2 regions of the Arthrobacter sp. 9MFCol3.1 genome follow, and region 1 is predicted to be linked to the other one. Evidence: riboswitches for the same ligand, from Rfam matches in the RefSeq annotation. Region 1 holds a riboswitch; the other holds the start of a gene.
The links. A riboswitch is a leader RNA that binds a small molecule or an ion and turns the genes downstream of it on or off. The one in region 1 is predicted to bind S-adenosylmethionine.
Positions count from the first base shown of each region.

Region 2: another riboswitch for S-adenosylmethionine. It lies ahead of C560_RS0110595 (DUF1737 domain-containing protein); the one in region 1 lies ahead of C560_RS0107325 (bifunctional o-acetylhomoserine/o-acetylserine sulfhydrylase).

Region 1 covers NZ_JIBJ01000006.1:24,853-32,221, reverse strand. Annotated here, with positions in the region: gene C560_RS0107350 (NAD(P)/FAD-dependent oxidoreductase) at 1-43, shown strand, start outside; gene C560_RS0107345 (amidohydrolase family protein) at 55-1,287, shown strand; gene C560_RS0107340 (histidine phosphatase family protein) at 1,313-1,993, opposite strand; gene C560_RS0107335 (CPBP family intramembrane glutamic endopeptidase) at 2,104-2,871, shown strand; gene C560_RS0107330 (VOC family protein) at 3,056-3,694, opposite strand; SAM riboswitch class IV at 3,877-3,992, shown strand; gene C560_RS0107325 (bifunctional o-acetylhomoserine/o-acetylserine sulfhydrylase) at 4,054-5,370, shown strand; SAM riboswitch class IV at 5,474-5,589, shown strand; gene metX (homoserine O-acetyltransferase MetX) at 5,601-6,740, shown strand; gene C560_RS0107310 (MFS transporter) at 6,907-7,369, shown strand, end outside.
Region 2 covers NZ_JIBJ01000008.1:165,526-172,894, reverse strand. Annotated here, with positions in the region: gene C560_RS21575 (hypothetical protein) at 1-869, shown strand, start outside; gene C560_RS0110605 (O-succinylhomoserine sulfhydrylase) at 898-2,106, opposite strand; gene C560_RS0110600 (rhodanese-like domain-containing protein) at 2,107-2,526, opposite strand; gene C560_RS0110595 (DUF1737 domain-containing protein) at 2,523-2,855, opposite strand; SAM riboswitch class IV at 2,868-2,982, opposite strand; gene C560_RS21570 (hypothetical protein) at 3,301-4,266, shown strand; gene C560_RS0110585 (aminodeoxychorismate lyase) at 4,277-5,245, opposite strand; gene cls (cardiolipin synthase) at 5,339-6,814, shown strand; gene pabB (aminodeoxychorismate synthase component I) at 6,841-7,369, opposite strand, start outside.

The sequences.
Region 1 (7,369 bases):
AGCGGAGGCGCTGGCCGCGACCCGCTGGTCCATCCGGCGCTGAAGAATGGATCCATGAGTACCCTCATCACCAATATCGCCGAACTGATGACCCAGGACGCGGAACACCGCGTCCTCCGCGACGCGGCGGTGGTGATCGAGGGGGAGCGGATTTCCTGGCTCGGCCCCGCAGCCGACGCCCCGGCCGCGGACGAACGGGTGGACGCCGGGGGCCGGGCGCTCCTGCCGGGCTGGGTCGACTCGCACACGCACCTGATCTTCGCGGGGGACCGCACGGCCGAGTTCGAGGCCCGGATGGCGGGACAAAGCTACAGCGCCGGCGGGATCGCCGTCACCACCGGAGCCACCCGGAGCACGAGCGACTTCGACCTCACCCGGCTGGCGATGGGCCGCGTCGCGGAGGCCGTGTCGCAGGGCACCACCTACCTGGAGACCAAAACCGGCTATGGGCTGGACCTCGAGAACGAGGCCCGCAGCGCCCGCATCGCCTCCACCGTGGCGGACGAGGTGACCTACCTGGGGGCGCACCTCGTGCCCGCCGGGATGGACGCGGAGGAATACACGGAGCTGGTCTGCGGGCCGATGCTCACCGCAGTCCGGCCCTACGTCCGCTGGGCCGACGTCTTCTGCGAACAGGGCGCCTTCAACGAGGACCAGTCCCGCCGGGTGCTCCTGGCCTGCAAGGCCGCCGGGCTGGGGCTGCGCGTCCACGGCAACCAGCTCGGCGAGGGCCCGGGCGTCCGGCTGGCGGTGGAAGTCGGCGCCGCCAGCGTGGACCACGTGAACTACCTTTCGGCCGCGGACGTCGATGCCCTCGCCGCCAGCTGGTCCGGGTGGGACGCCGCCGGCGGCAGCGGCACCCCCGGATCCGGGCAGCGCGGCACGGTTGCCACCTGCCTGCCGGCCTGCGATCTTTCCACCCGGCAGCCGCTGGCCCCCGGCCGGGAACTGCTCGACGCGGGCGTGCAGCTGGCGCTGGCCTCCAACTGCAACCCCGGCACGTCCTACACCAGTTCCATGGCGTTCTGCGTCACCACCGCCGTGCTGCAGATGCGGCTCAGCGTCCACGAGGCGGTGCGCGCCGCGACGTACGGCGGCGCGCTGGCCCTGGGCCGGGAGTCCGGGAACGACGTCGACGGCGAACGCGCGGTGGGCTCGATCGCCGTCGGACACCGGGCGGACCTGCATCTGCTCAACGCGCCTTCCGCCACGCACCTGGCCTACCGGCCCGGCATCCCCTTGACGCACGCGGTGTGGCGGGCAGGCGTAGCGCAGCCCATCCGTTAGCCGGCCGGTCCGCTGACGGGCGGCCCTAGAACATCATGGGCGGCGCGTCCAGGACGGTTTCGTCCACGCGCCTCTTCTCCCACTGTGTGAAGGGCTTGTCGAGCTCGTACTTGCCACGCGCGGTGCGCAGCAGGGTGCGGACCTCGGCGTTCTCCGGGTTGTTCAAGGACTCGAAGTATTCCACCGACCAGTGGAACCAGCGCATGCAGAACAGCCGCATGGTCAAGCCGTGCGTCACGAACAGCGCGTTCGGGGCATAGCCGGGCTTGGACCAGTGCCGGTGCAGGGTTTCCATGAAGGAGGAAATCCTGTCATACACATCGGAACCGGACTCGCCCTCGCGGAAGCGGTAGAAGAAGTGCCCGTAGGCGTTGCGGAGCTCCTTCTGGTCCTCAATGTCGCCGGCGATCTGAAAGTTCGCCCAGTCCTGTTCGCGCAGGCGCGGTTCCTCGATCACCCGCTCCACGAGCGGGCCGAGATTCAGCGCCTCCAGGGTCTGGTAGGCGCGCAGGTACGGGGAGACGTAGACGCACACCGGGCGGCCGTCCAGCTGGCGCCGGACCTCGTCCCCGGCCGCGGTGGCCTGCTCCAGGCCAAGGGGTGTCAACGGGATCCGGTAGTCCGGAACACGGTTGTAGATCGAGGTGTCGGCATTGGCGGCAGACTGGCCGTGCCGGATCATGATGATTTTCCGGGGCGCGCTCATAGTCCCCAAGCATAGGGCTCCCAAAAAGCAAGCGCCGCAGGCGAAACCCCGTTCGGCCGGCCGCACGCGGGCACCAGCAAACTATCGGCAAGTGCAGGCAAGATAGAACCATGTTGGTTCCCTCCCGCCGTCGGCTGCGGTTCGAAGTGTTGATTGTCCTGGGGTTGTCGCTGGGGCAGTCCGCGGTCTACTCCCTGGTGCAGCTGCTGGACAAGATGACCACGGCGCCGCTGGCCCAGGGGACATCCACCCTGAACCGTTCGCAGAGCGCGCGCGAATACTTCGACCTCACGTACCAGTTGCTGGACATCGTCTTCGCCTTGGTCCCGGTGGCCCTCGTGATCTATTTCCTCACCGAGCACTGGCCGGCCGGTCAGCGCGGGACCTCGGCGTTCCGAAGGATCGGCTTCGACTTCGCCCGGCCCGGCAAGGACCTGCTGCAGGGCCTGGGACTCGCCGCGCTGATCGGCATTCCGTCCCTGGGGCTCTACGCGGCGGGCCGGGCGATGGGGATCACGACGGCGATCATCCCCAGCGCCCTGGACGCGTACTGGTGGACCGTGCCGGTGCTGGTCCTGTCCGCGATCCGGCACGCGGTGGTCGAGGAAGTGATTGTGGTGGCGTACCTGCTGGACCGGCTCGGGAAACTGGGCTGGAGCGTGCCGGCAGCCATTGCCGCCAGCGCCCTGCTCCGCGGCAGCTATCACCTGTACCAGGGGTTCGGGCCGTTCATCGGCAACGCGGTGATGGGCGTCGTCTTCGCGCTGGTGTACACGCGGACCAAACGGGTGATGCCGCTCGTGATTGCCCACGCCATCCTGGACACCGTGGCGTTCGTGGGGTTCAGCCTGTTCGGCAAGGCCGTGGGCCTGGGCTGAGCCTCACACAGCAACGCGGGGTCACTTCTGGCCCATCCGGAGCCCCCGGATGGGCCAGAAGTGACCCCGCGTTGCGTTTAGGGGCCGGCACCCTGCCCGGCCTTAAATGATCTCGGCCGCCGTCTCCTAGGTGACATCGTTGGCACCTAAGAGATGGCGGCCGAAGCGTGGGGCAGGTGGAGCGTTAGATCGTGACCGCTCCGGAGGCGGTCTCGAAGGTGACGGAGAGAATGCCGGGAGTACCGTGCGGCGCGATCCAGTTCACGGCAACGTCTTCCAGCGGCTTTTCAACCTGTTCGCCCAGCCACTCCGTGACGCGGGCTGCCGAACCGGCAATGGTCAGTGCGGACATCTTGACATCGCTCGCGTAAGCGTTGGACGGGTGCAGCTCCGGGTCACCCTCCCACTTGAGCATGTAGGGCACCTGGGGGTCGGCGATGAGCCCCAGGATGCCGATCTGCTTCCAGACCAGTTCGCGGCCGTCGGGAAATTTCCGGTTGCCGTTGACGGCGGCGCGGCCGAGCCGCTCCTCGAACGGGGCCAGGTCGTCAACCTCGACGCACCAGCCCATCCAGCCGCCGCCGGCCTCGGAGCGTGCCCGGACGGCCTGGCCGAACGGGGCCTTGTCGGAGGCCGGGTGGTTCAGGACCTCCACGACTTCCAGGTACTTGTGTCCCGCGAGCGGGATAATCATGTTGCGTGTCCCGAAACGGGGGTGCACTCCACCCTTCACGGCTTCAACGCCGAGGGCAGACGCAATACGTTCAGTGGTGGCTGCCAAGCCATCGTGTTCACAGGCGTAAGAGACGTGATCCATGCGCATGCCATCATCTTGGCACTTTGTGATGGACCTCTCAGCTTAGGCTCGCCTTACCGTCGTGGGATGTCCCGGCGCGCCGATCGGGGCGGCCCGGGACGCGCCGATCAGCGCGCCGCCACGGAGGCCGTCTTCATCTTCGTCACAAAGCTATCCAGGGCCGCGCCGCCATTCCTACACTGAAGCCAGGTCATGAGTGCCAGCGCACAGCCCCGGCTTGCTGGCCGGCAACCCTCGTATCGCGGTGGGGTGCCCCGGGTGAAGACCTGGCCGTCCGGCGCCCGCCGGAGGGCAAGCGCGGCGCCTGTCCCGGTCCGGGCCGAAAGCCCCGGCCGGTGCTGTGCCCAGTGACTCGAGGAGCATCAATGTCCAACGCCTGGTCCTTTGAAACCCGCCAGATCCACGCCGGCCAGGAGCCGGACAGCGCCACCGGCGCGCGTTCCCTGCCCATCTACCAGACGACGTCGTTCGTGTTCCCCAGCGCCGAAAGCGCCGCGAACCGCTTCGCGCTCGCCGAACTCGCGCCCATCTACACGAGGATCGGCAACCCCACCCAGGACGCCGTCGAACAGCGCGTGGCCAGCCTGGAAGGCGGCCTCGCGGCCCTGCTGCTCAGCTCCGGCCAGGCCGCCGAGACGTTCGCGATCCTCAATATCGCCGAGGCCGGGGACCACGTGGTGGCCAGCCCCAGCCTCTACGGCGGAACCTACAACCTGCTCGCCCACACGCTGAAGAAGTTCGGCATCTCCGTGACCTTCGTGGCGGACCCGGACAACCTGGACCAGTGGCGGGACGCCGTCCAGCCCAACACCAAGCTGTTCTTCGGCGAAGTGGTCTCCAACCCCCGCCAGGACGTGCTGGACATCGAGGGCGTCTCCCGCGTGGCGCACGAGGCCGGCGTGCCGCTGGTGGTCGACAACACGCTCTCCACCCCCTACCTGATCCGGCCGATCGAGTGGGGCGCGGACATCGTGGTCCATTCCGCCACCAAGTACCTCGGCGGGCACGGCGCCGCAATCGCCGGCGTGATCGTGGACTCCGGCAACTTCGACTTCGGGAAGGACCCGGAGCGGTTCCCCGGCTTCAACACCCCGGACCCCACCTACAACGGCCTGGTCTACGCCCGCGACCTCGGCGCCGACGGCGCACTGGGCGCGAACCTTTCCTACATCCTCAAGGCCCGGGTCCAGCTCCTGCGCGACCTCGGCTCCGCGGTGTCCCCGTTCAACGCCTTCCTCATCGCCCAGGGCATCGAAACGCTGAGCCTGCGCGTCGAGCGCCACGTGGCCAACGCCACCAAGGTGGCGCAATGGCTGGAGGGGCGGGACGACGTCGAATCGGTCGCCTACGCCGGACTGCCCTCCAGCCCCTGGTACGAGCGCGGCCGCAAGTATGGGCCCAAGGGGACCGGCGCCGTCGTGGCGTTCAACATCGCCGGGGGAGCGGAGGCAGGCAAGCGGTTCGTCGATGCCCTCGAACTGCACTCGCACGTCGCGAACATCGGCGATGTCCGGTCCCTGGTGATCCACCCGGCGTCGACCACCCACAGCCAGCTCTCGCCCGAACAGCAGACGATCGCCGGCGTGAACCCCGGGCTGGTGCGGCTGTCGGTGGGACTGGAGCACATCGACGACATCCTCGCGGACCTCGACGCCGGATTCCGCGCGGCCAAGTCCGCCTAGCCACCCCGGCCGGCCTCCCCGCAAGGGGCGGCCGGCCAGGGGGCTGTCACATGGAAGTCACAATCTTCGTGATTTCCGCACCGTGTTTCGTAGACTCGTACCAGGTCATGAGTGCCAGCGACAGCCCCGGCTTGCTGGCCGGCAACCCTCCTTTTGCGGCGGGGTGCCCCGGGTGAAGACCTGGCCTGCCGGTCAGCTGACGGCAGGCAAGCGCGAAGATAGGTCCTCACATGACGATTGCCGTCACCCGCACGGGTGTACCCGAAACCAAACCATCCCGGACCCCGGACGGGACCGTCCAGTCCGTCAGGATCGGTGATCTGCAGCTCGAATCCGGGGTCCTGCTGCCGGATGTGGTCCTCGCCTACGAGACGTGGGGGACCCTGAACGCTGACGCCTCCAACGCTGTCCTCATTGAACACGCCCTGACCGGCGACACGCATGTGACCCGCGGCGAAAGCGGGGAACCCGGCTGGTGGGAACAGCTCGCCGGACCCGGAGCGCCCGTGGACACGGACAAGTATTTCGTCGTCTCGATCAACATCCTGGGCGGCTGCTACGGTTCCACGGGACCCTCCACCCCGGCCCCCGACGGGCGCCCCTGGGGATCGCGCTTCCCGCTCGTGACCCTGCGCGACACCACCGCTGCCGAGGCGCGGCTGGCCGACGCCCTGGGCATCGGTTGCTGGTACGCCGTGGTGGGCGGCTCGCTTGGCGGCGCACGCGCCCTTGAATGGGCCGTCACCTACCCCAGCCGGGTCCGACGCTGCGCCGTGATTTCCGTCGGCCCCAGCAGCACGGCCGAACAGATTGCCTTTGCGCAGGCCCAGACGCTGGCCATCCGCCAGGATCCCCACTTCAACGGCGGGAACTACTACGGCGGCCCCGAGCCCGAGGCTGGGCTCGCCCTCGCCCGCCGCATCGCGCACATCACCTACCGTTCCGCGGCCGAACTGGACGGCCGGTTTGGCCGGAACGCCCAGGAGTCCGAGACGCCCCTGGAAGCCGGATCGCTGGCCGGACGCGGGCGCTACCAGGTGGAAAGCTACCTGGACCACCAGGGCAGCAAGCTGGTCCGGCGCTTCGATGCCAACAGCTACATCGCCATTACCGAAGCCCTCATGAGCCACGATGTCTGCCGCGGGCGCGGCAGCCTCTCGGAGGCCCTGGCCCCGGCCACCGCAGAGTTCCTCGTGGCGGCGGTGGACTCGGACCGCCTGTACTTCCCGGCCCAGTCCCGCCAGCTGGCCGAGGCCCTGCCGGGCGGAGCGGAACTGCACATTATCGAAGCGCCGATCGGCCACGACGGCTTCCTGACCGAAATAGGCCAGCTCAGCGGGCAGCTCCGGGAGACCTTCTTCGGCCGCTAGGCCCGCCTGCTTGTGCATTTTTGCAGATGCGCTCTGCACTAATGGCCGTTGAGGCTCAGCGCGGGAGCGTCCATACTCATGGGGAATGACGCCATGTGCCCTACATCACGGGCGTCCTCAGTCCAATGGTCCGCAGGGTGTCGAAGGCGACACCGAAGGAGTTCTCATGAGCACGGAAAACGCCGCGACAACGCGCGCAGACGAGCCGGACGTCCAAACGTCCGGACTGAAGAAGGTAGTAACGGCCTCTATGGCCGGCACGGTGGTTGAGTGGTATGAATTCTTCCTCTACGCCTCCGCCGCCACGCTGGTCTTCGGCAAAACGTTCTTCCCCAACTCGGGCACGGAACTCGACGGCATTATCGCCGCGTTCCTGACCTACGCCGTCGGATTCGTGGCCCGCCCGATCGGCGGCATCGTCTTCGGCCACTTCGGCGACAAGTTCGGCCGCAAGCAGCTGCTCCAGGTCAGCATCCTCCTGGTGGGCGTCTCCACCTTCCTGATGGGCTGTCTGCCCACCTTCGCGCAGATCGGCTACTGGGCCCCGGCGCTGCTGGTCTTCCTGCGCTTTGCCCAGGGCTTCGCCGTCGGCGGCGAATGGGGCGGCGCCGTCCTGCTCGTCGCCGAGC
Region 2 (7,369 bases), on a different contig from region 1:
TGGACTGGACGGCGTTCCCCTGGGACGCCCACCCCGGGATTGAGGCAGTCCCGGGCCGCGACCACGTGGCCGAGGCGGTCAAGGCACTGGGGACCGGCGGCGATGGCAGGAAACGCAGGATCACACTGACCATCGACCTGCTGATCCCCGGCTGGATCAGCACCAACCCGGGCCTGGCCGGCATCAACTTCGACGGCACCCGCTCCAGGGACTTCGCCAGCGTCACCGCACTCACAACGGGACCCGTCGGGGAGCGGCTCGTCGACTTCGTGGCCGAAGTGACCAGGCGGTACCAGCCGGACGCCGTGGCCTTGACGGAACTGATGTTCGACAACAACACCTACGGCGGCGACGACCGCGATTCCTACATGCTGGCCAGCGGCGGGACGGACTGGCCGCGGCTCGCGAACGGGGACGTCGACGTCGGACATCCCAGTCTTGGGGCCTGGCGGTCGAAGGCGGTGGCAGCCGTCGTGGCCAGGGCGGCGGCGGCCGCGCACGCGAACGGTGCCACGCTCGACATGGACGTCCGGGCGCCGTGGCACGATCCTGCCGGCGACCGGCCGGAGAGCGGCCATGACTACGGGCTGCTCGCCGCGGCCGCGGACCGGCTGGTCTTGTGGGACTACTTTGGGCTCAACGACGCCGCTCCGTCCTACTCCGCCGAGCTGGCCGCGGCCATGGCGAAGCGGTCCGGCAAGTTCGCGATCTCGGTCGGGATGTGGGCCAAGGAGGGGCGTATCTCCGCCGCGGACCTGGCGGTCGGGCTGGAAGCGGCTGTCTCCGGCGGGGCGGCCGCCGTCGCCGTCACACCATCCAGCATGCTCGACGACGACGCCTGGCGGGCGCTCAAGGCGGCGTGGGCCTGAGCGGCAATAGCCTTAAACTGCTTGAGCCCTAGACCTGCTTGAGTGCCTGGCCGAGGTCGCGGATGAGGTCCTCGACGTCCTCCAGGCCCACCGAAAGCCGGACCACACCGTCGCTGAGCCCGATCGCCGCTCGGCCTTCCGGCCCCATCGCGCGGTGCGTGGTGGTGGCCGGGTGCGTGATGAGCGTCTTGGCGTCGCCGAGGTTGTTGGAGATGTCGATGATCCGCAGCGCGTCCAGGAGTGCGAACGCGGCCTGCTTCGCCGTGCGGCCGGGGGAGGGCTGCAGCTCCAGGGTGAGAACCGTCCCGCCGGCCTTCATCTGCTGCACCGCCAGCCGGTACTGCGGGTGGGACGGCAGCAGCGGGTACTTTACCCAGCCGACCGCAGGCTGTCCCTCGAGCCATTCGGCCAGCCGCAGCGCCGAGGCCGAGGAATGGTTGACGCGTAGGGCCATGGTTTCCAGGCCCTTGGTGAGCACCCAGGCATTGAACGCCGAAAGTGCCGGACCGGTGTGCCGCATGAGCTGTTTGACGGGCCCGTCGATGAAGTCCCTGGTGCCCAGGATGGCCCCGCCCAGGACCCGGCCCTGGCCGTCGATGTGCTTGGTGCCGGAGTAGACCACTACGTCCGCGCCGAGGTCGCCGCAGCGCTGCAGCAGCGGGGTGGCGAAGACGTTGTCTACCACCACCGTGGCACCGGCGGCATGGGCCAGTTTGCTCACGGCGGCGATGTCCACGATTTCCTGCATGGGGTTCGACGGCGACTCGAAGAACACCGCGGTGGTCGGCTCGGACAGCGCGGCTTGCCACTGCTCCAGGTCCGGGCCGTCCACGAAGACCGTCTCGACACCCCAGCGCGGCAGGATCTCGTTGAGGATCACGAAGCACGAGCCGAACAGCGAGCGGGCCGCGACCACCCGGTCCCCGGCCGCCAACAGCGCGCCCAGGGCGGTGAAGACGGCGGACATGCCGGACGCCGTCGCAAAACACGCTTCCGTCCCTTCGAGCAGCCGGAGCCGCTCCTGGAAGGTGGCGACGGAGGGGTTGCCGTAGCGGGAATAGACGAACCGCTCGTCCTCCCCGGTGAAGGCGCGCTCGGCGGCGGCCGCGGACTCGTAGACGAATCCTGAGTTGAGGAAGATCGGCTCGGTGGTTTCCTGGAAGCCGGTGCGGTCAAGGCCGCCGCGGACAGCCTGGGTGTCGGCCGCCCAGCCGGCGGCGTCGGGATTGAAAGTCACTTAAATCTTTCCGAGGTTGGTGGGCAGGCCGCGGTTCTTCCAGCCGTTGACGGTGCGTTCGCCGAAGCGGTCGGTCTCGCCTTCGAAGCCCTCAAGGACGTTATAGGAGGTGAAGCCGGCTGCCGTCGCGGCCGTCGCGGCGGCGATCGACCGGGCACCGGAACGGCAAAGGAACACAAGTTCGACGGCGGTGTCCTCCGGCGCCTGCTGCCTTAGCTGTTCCACGAAGTGCGGGTTCGGCGTGCCGCCGGCGAGGTTCCACTGGATGAAGAGCGGATCGTTGCGGCTTTCGCCCGCGGCCGCGGTGTCCGGGATACCGATGTGGGCCCATTCGCCCTCGGTTCGGACATCCACCAGGATGGCCCCGGCCTCCAGCTTGGCCCATGCCTCATCCGGGCTGAGGTCTCCGGCGTAGCTCATGCGTGGCCCGCGAAGACCCCGTCGGCGCCAAACTCGTCGGCGTCGAGCTCATCAACCGCATTGGCCACGGCGGCGTCCGCACTTGCAATCGCGGCCGGCAGGACCAGCGCCTGCGCCACGATCACGGTGCTTCCGTTGAAGCTGGCGGCGGGGCTTCCGTGCAGCACATAGCCCTCGGCCAGGGCGGCTGACACCCGCTCGCAAAAGGCGCGGTCATCCGCGCCGGTGAACAGGCGGTAGGCCAGCCTTTCCTCGCCGGCGGTTGCCGCGCTGGAGGCTGCGGCCGGGACTGTACTGGTGGCTGTTGTGGGTATTGACGTGTCGGGCACGACGGATCTCCTCTTTCACGCTTGCAGCTCGAATGGTCGATATGCCGAGTATTCACCTGAGGCACCCCGCCGCGAAAGGGAGGGTTGCCGACCGGCCAGTCAGGGCTTGGCACCGGTTCTCATTACTCCCCAAAAACGTAACACCTGCGACGCCGGCCCGCACCGCGGCCGTCGTCATGTTCCGTAACCGGACCGTGGCCGGGGCGAGTAGTGGCGGGCTGCAGTTTCGGGTACAGCCCACTCGTGTCTGCCGGGACGTTTCGCCGTCTACTGGGGGGATTAGGTCCGACGAGTCGGGCGGAGCTGCAGGTGATTCGAGCCATATGTGAATCGAGCAGTCCGTGAATCGACTCGTCTGTCCATCAACAGGCTGTCTGAGAATCGGTGGCTGGAACGGTCGGAGCCGCAGCCGCGGTCCGGCCGGTGACGGCGGAATGGAGCAATCGTGGGCCCGCGCATACTCGTTACCGGGATTACCAGCGCCGCCGGACGGGCCGTCGCGGCCCAGCTCGAAGCCCGGGGCCTCCCGTACCTCGGCTCCGACGCCCGCGCCGACACCCGCGCCGACACCCGCCAGGGCGGGGAGGCCCCCGCCGCCGCGGTCAGGCTCCTGCCGGCAACGAACCCGGACATGATCCTTGACCTGCGCCGGCTGGTGGACCGCGAAGCCATCAACGTCATCATTCCGACCCTCACCGTGGAACTCCCGGTCCTGGCCGCGGCCCGCGCCGGATTCGCCCAGGACGTGCGGATCATCGTGGGTGATCCTGCCGCGGTGGCCCTCGCCAACGATCAGCTGTTCACCACCTGGGCGCTGCAGGCAGCCGGCATTCCGGTGCCCCGGTTCGCGGTTCCGGGCGACCTCGCCGCCGCGCCGGCATCCCTCGCCGGCCTCAGCGGCCCCGTGGTGGTCAAGCCGCGGGTCTTCAAAGGCTCCCATGGTGTGCACCTGCTGGCCGGAACCGCCTCCGTTAGCTGGAAGAACCTGCCGGCGGGGCAACTGGTCCAGGAATTCATCCCGGGCGCCGACTACGTGTGCCTGGTGTTCGGCACCCCGGCACGCAACGCGATGGCCCCGGTGGCGGTGGTCCTCGAGAAGACCAGGACTCCGTATGGACGCGCCGGCAGCGACGAAGTCAGCCGGAGGGTGCCGGCGGATCAGGCCGGGGATGTGCGCAAGCTGGGTCTGGCCGCCGTCCGCACGCTCGGGCTGACCGGGCCGGTCCAGGTCCAGATCCGCCGCCGTACCGACGGAACGCCCGTGGTGCTGGGTGTCTGCGCGACCCTGGGGGAGAACAGCACGTGGGCCCCGGAAATGCTCGACGCCGTGCTGGCAACGTTCACGCTCCCGGCGTTCAACCCAGCCTCGTTCCGCCGGTGCCCGGCAGTGCCCGCGGACGCCCTGGGGTGATCCCGCGCTGCTATTCGATGGTGGCGAAGAGGGCGTTGAGTTCGGCCGTGAGTTGGCGCCGCAGTTCCGGGGTGCCGATTTCCTGGCCGTCGATGTGGTTCACCGGGGCCAGGAGCCGGATGCTGGAGATCAGCCAGACCGCGTCGGCGTCCAGCAGGTCCTTCGGCTCCAGCGGGCCGTAGCCCAGCTCCCAGCCGGCAGCCTTGGCGGCGGTGAACAGGGCGCCCTGTGACGTGCCGGGCAGGATGCCGCTGTCCAGCTGGGGAGTGATGAGCCGCCGGACGGTGCGGACGCCGCCGGCGCCGTCGTCCGAGGTTTCCAGGTGGGCCAGCAGAACGGTCGACGTCGGACCCTCCAGCACCCGGCCGTCCGCGGACGTGAAGATGACGTCGTCGGCGCCCTGCCGGTGGGCGTAGCGCAACGCCGCCATGTTCACGGCGTACGAAAGGGTCTTGGCGCCGAGCAGGAGCCACGGGGCGCGCTCGCCGACTTCACTGTCGTAGCCGCGGTCCAGCAGGATGACGTCGATCCCGGTCTCGCGCTGCCGGCGGCCCGCGGCCGCCGGCGCGGAGGCCTGGACCCAGCACGTGGGGGCAGCCGCGCCCTCCGGCCCGCGGGTGACAATCAGCTTCACCACCACCTCATCCTGCCCCGTGCCGCCCGCTGCACCCTCGGCAAGTTCCTGCCCCCGGAACTCGCGAATGGCGGTTTCCACCGCCCGGCGCCATGCGTCCTCGGCCGGGATGTCCAGCTCCAGCAGCCGGGCCGAGCCGGCCAGCCGGGTCAGGTGCGCCTGGATCTTGCGGGGCCGGCCGCCGACGGCCAGCAGGGACTCGAATACGCCGTCGCCGCGGGTGGCGCCCAGGTCCGTGGCCATCAGTTGCGGCTGCGACGCGTCGGCAACGCGGCCGCCGTCGAACGCCGGGTCGAGGAAGACCAGCACGGTCGCGGGCGCAGGAACGGGGGCAGGAGTGGTCATGGCTACAGCTTAGTCTCGGCGGTCCCGGGATAGGATTTGCACGTTGCCCGTTCCGGAACTGTTCCGCGGGCCTGTAGCTTGAGGGGTTCGCCTGTGCTGTGGCCATTTCCGCTGGCGGACACTTTACCGTCCTGGGCGATTCTGATTTTGACCGTGATCGACTTCGCCATCCGCGTGCTGGCCCTGGGCATCATCCCCGGAAACCGGCGGCCCACCACCGCGATGGCGTGGCTGCTGGGCATCTTCATTGTGCCCATCATCGGCCTGGCCTTGTTCCTGCTGTTCGGCAATTTCCGGCTCTCCCGCAAGCGCCGCGCGCAGCAGGACGCGGTCAATACCCGGGTTCGCGCCGGGACCTCGGAACTGGCGATGCTGGAGAGCCGCTACGCCGGACCCGAATGGGTGGCTTCCGCCGCGGAACTGAACAAGACACTCGGCTCGCTGCCGATGGTGGACGGCAACCAAGTGGAACTGCTGCCCGGCTACCCCGACTCCATCAAGGCGATGGCCAAGGCGGTCCGCGGCGCAAAGTCCTTCGTCAACGCCGAGTTCTACATCATGAGCTCGGACCACGTCACGGACGATCTGCTGACCGCGCTGGAAGAGGCCGCCGAGCGCGGCGTCGAGGTCCGCGTCCTGTTCGATCACCTGGGCACCCTTCGCATCAAGGGCTATCGCAAGCTGATCGCCCGGCTCAAGGCCAGCAAGATCCGCTGGCGGCCCATGCTGCCGCTCAACCCGATGCAGGGGCAGTGGCGCCGGCCGGACCTGCGCAACCACCGAAAGATCATGGTGATCGACGGCGAGATCGCCTTCACCGGATCGCAGAACCTGATCGAGCCCTCCTACAACAACCCCAAGCACCGCAAGATCGGCCGCGAATGGGTCGAGCTGATGGCCTGCCTGCGTGGACCGATCGTCACCACGCTCAACGTCGTGTTCGCCACCGACTGGCTCAGCGAGACCGACGAATCCATTGAGGAACAGCTCGCGCACCGGCCCGAACTGCACGCCGGCAACATCACCGCCCAGGTGGTGCCCAGCGGCCCCGGCTTCATCACCGAAAACAATCTGCGGCTCTTCAACACGCTGATCTACTCGGCGCAGCGCAAGATCTCGATCTGCAGCCCGTACTTCGTCCCGGACGACTCGCTGCTGTATGCGGTGACGACGGCGGCGCAGCGCGGCGTCGACGTCGAACTCTTCGTCTCGGAAAAGGGCGACCAGTTCCTGGTCCACCACGCCCAGCAGTCCTACTATGAGGCTCTGCTTGAAGCCGGGGTGCGGATCTACCTCTACAAGGCCCCCTTCGTGCTGCACGCCAAGCACTTCACGATCGACGACGACGTTGCCGTGCTGGGTTCCAGCAACATGGACATGCGCTCCTTCTCGCTGAACCTGGAGGTCTCGGTGATGCTCCTGGGGGAGGACATCGTGCGGCGGATCAGCGCCGTGGAAGACACCTACCGGGGCATTTCGCGCGAACTTACGCTCGAGGACTGGATGAAACGTCCGATGGGCGTCAAATACGTGGACAACGTCGCACGGCTGACGGCCACCCTGCAGTAGCCGGGGGCACCGGCGGGGGAGCCAACTCAGCCTTGGGGAAACTCGGCGCCGAGCGCCGAGAGGACGCCGAACGCTTTGGTCCGGATTTCCTCATACTCCTCCTGCGGGGTCGAGTCGGCGGTGACGGCGCCGCCGACGCCGAGGCTCAGCTCCGCGGCCCCCTCGCCCAGGGCCCTGACCACGAGGGTCCGGATTGCCACGGCGAGGTCGGCGGCCCCGTTCAGGGAGAAGTAGCCGATCGCCCCGGAGTACACGCCGCGCGGTGCGGCCTCCAGCCGGTCCAGGATGGCCATGGTGCTGACCTTTGGGGCGCCGGTCATCGAACCGGCGGGGAAGCAGGCCGCGACGGCCTCGGCCCGCGGCATCCCGGGCCGCAACCGGGCATCGATGGTGCTCACCATTTGGTGCACGGTGGCGTAGCTCTCGATCGCGCACAGCCGGCTGACGGCCACCGAACCCGGGACGGCGAAATGGCTCAAGTCATTGCGCAACAGGTCCACGATCATGATGTTTTCCGCGCGGTCCTTGGCCGACGATTCCAGCTCCTCCCGCAGG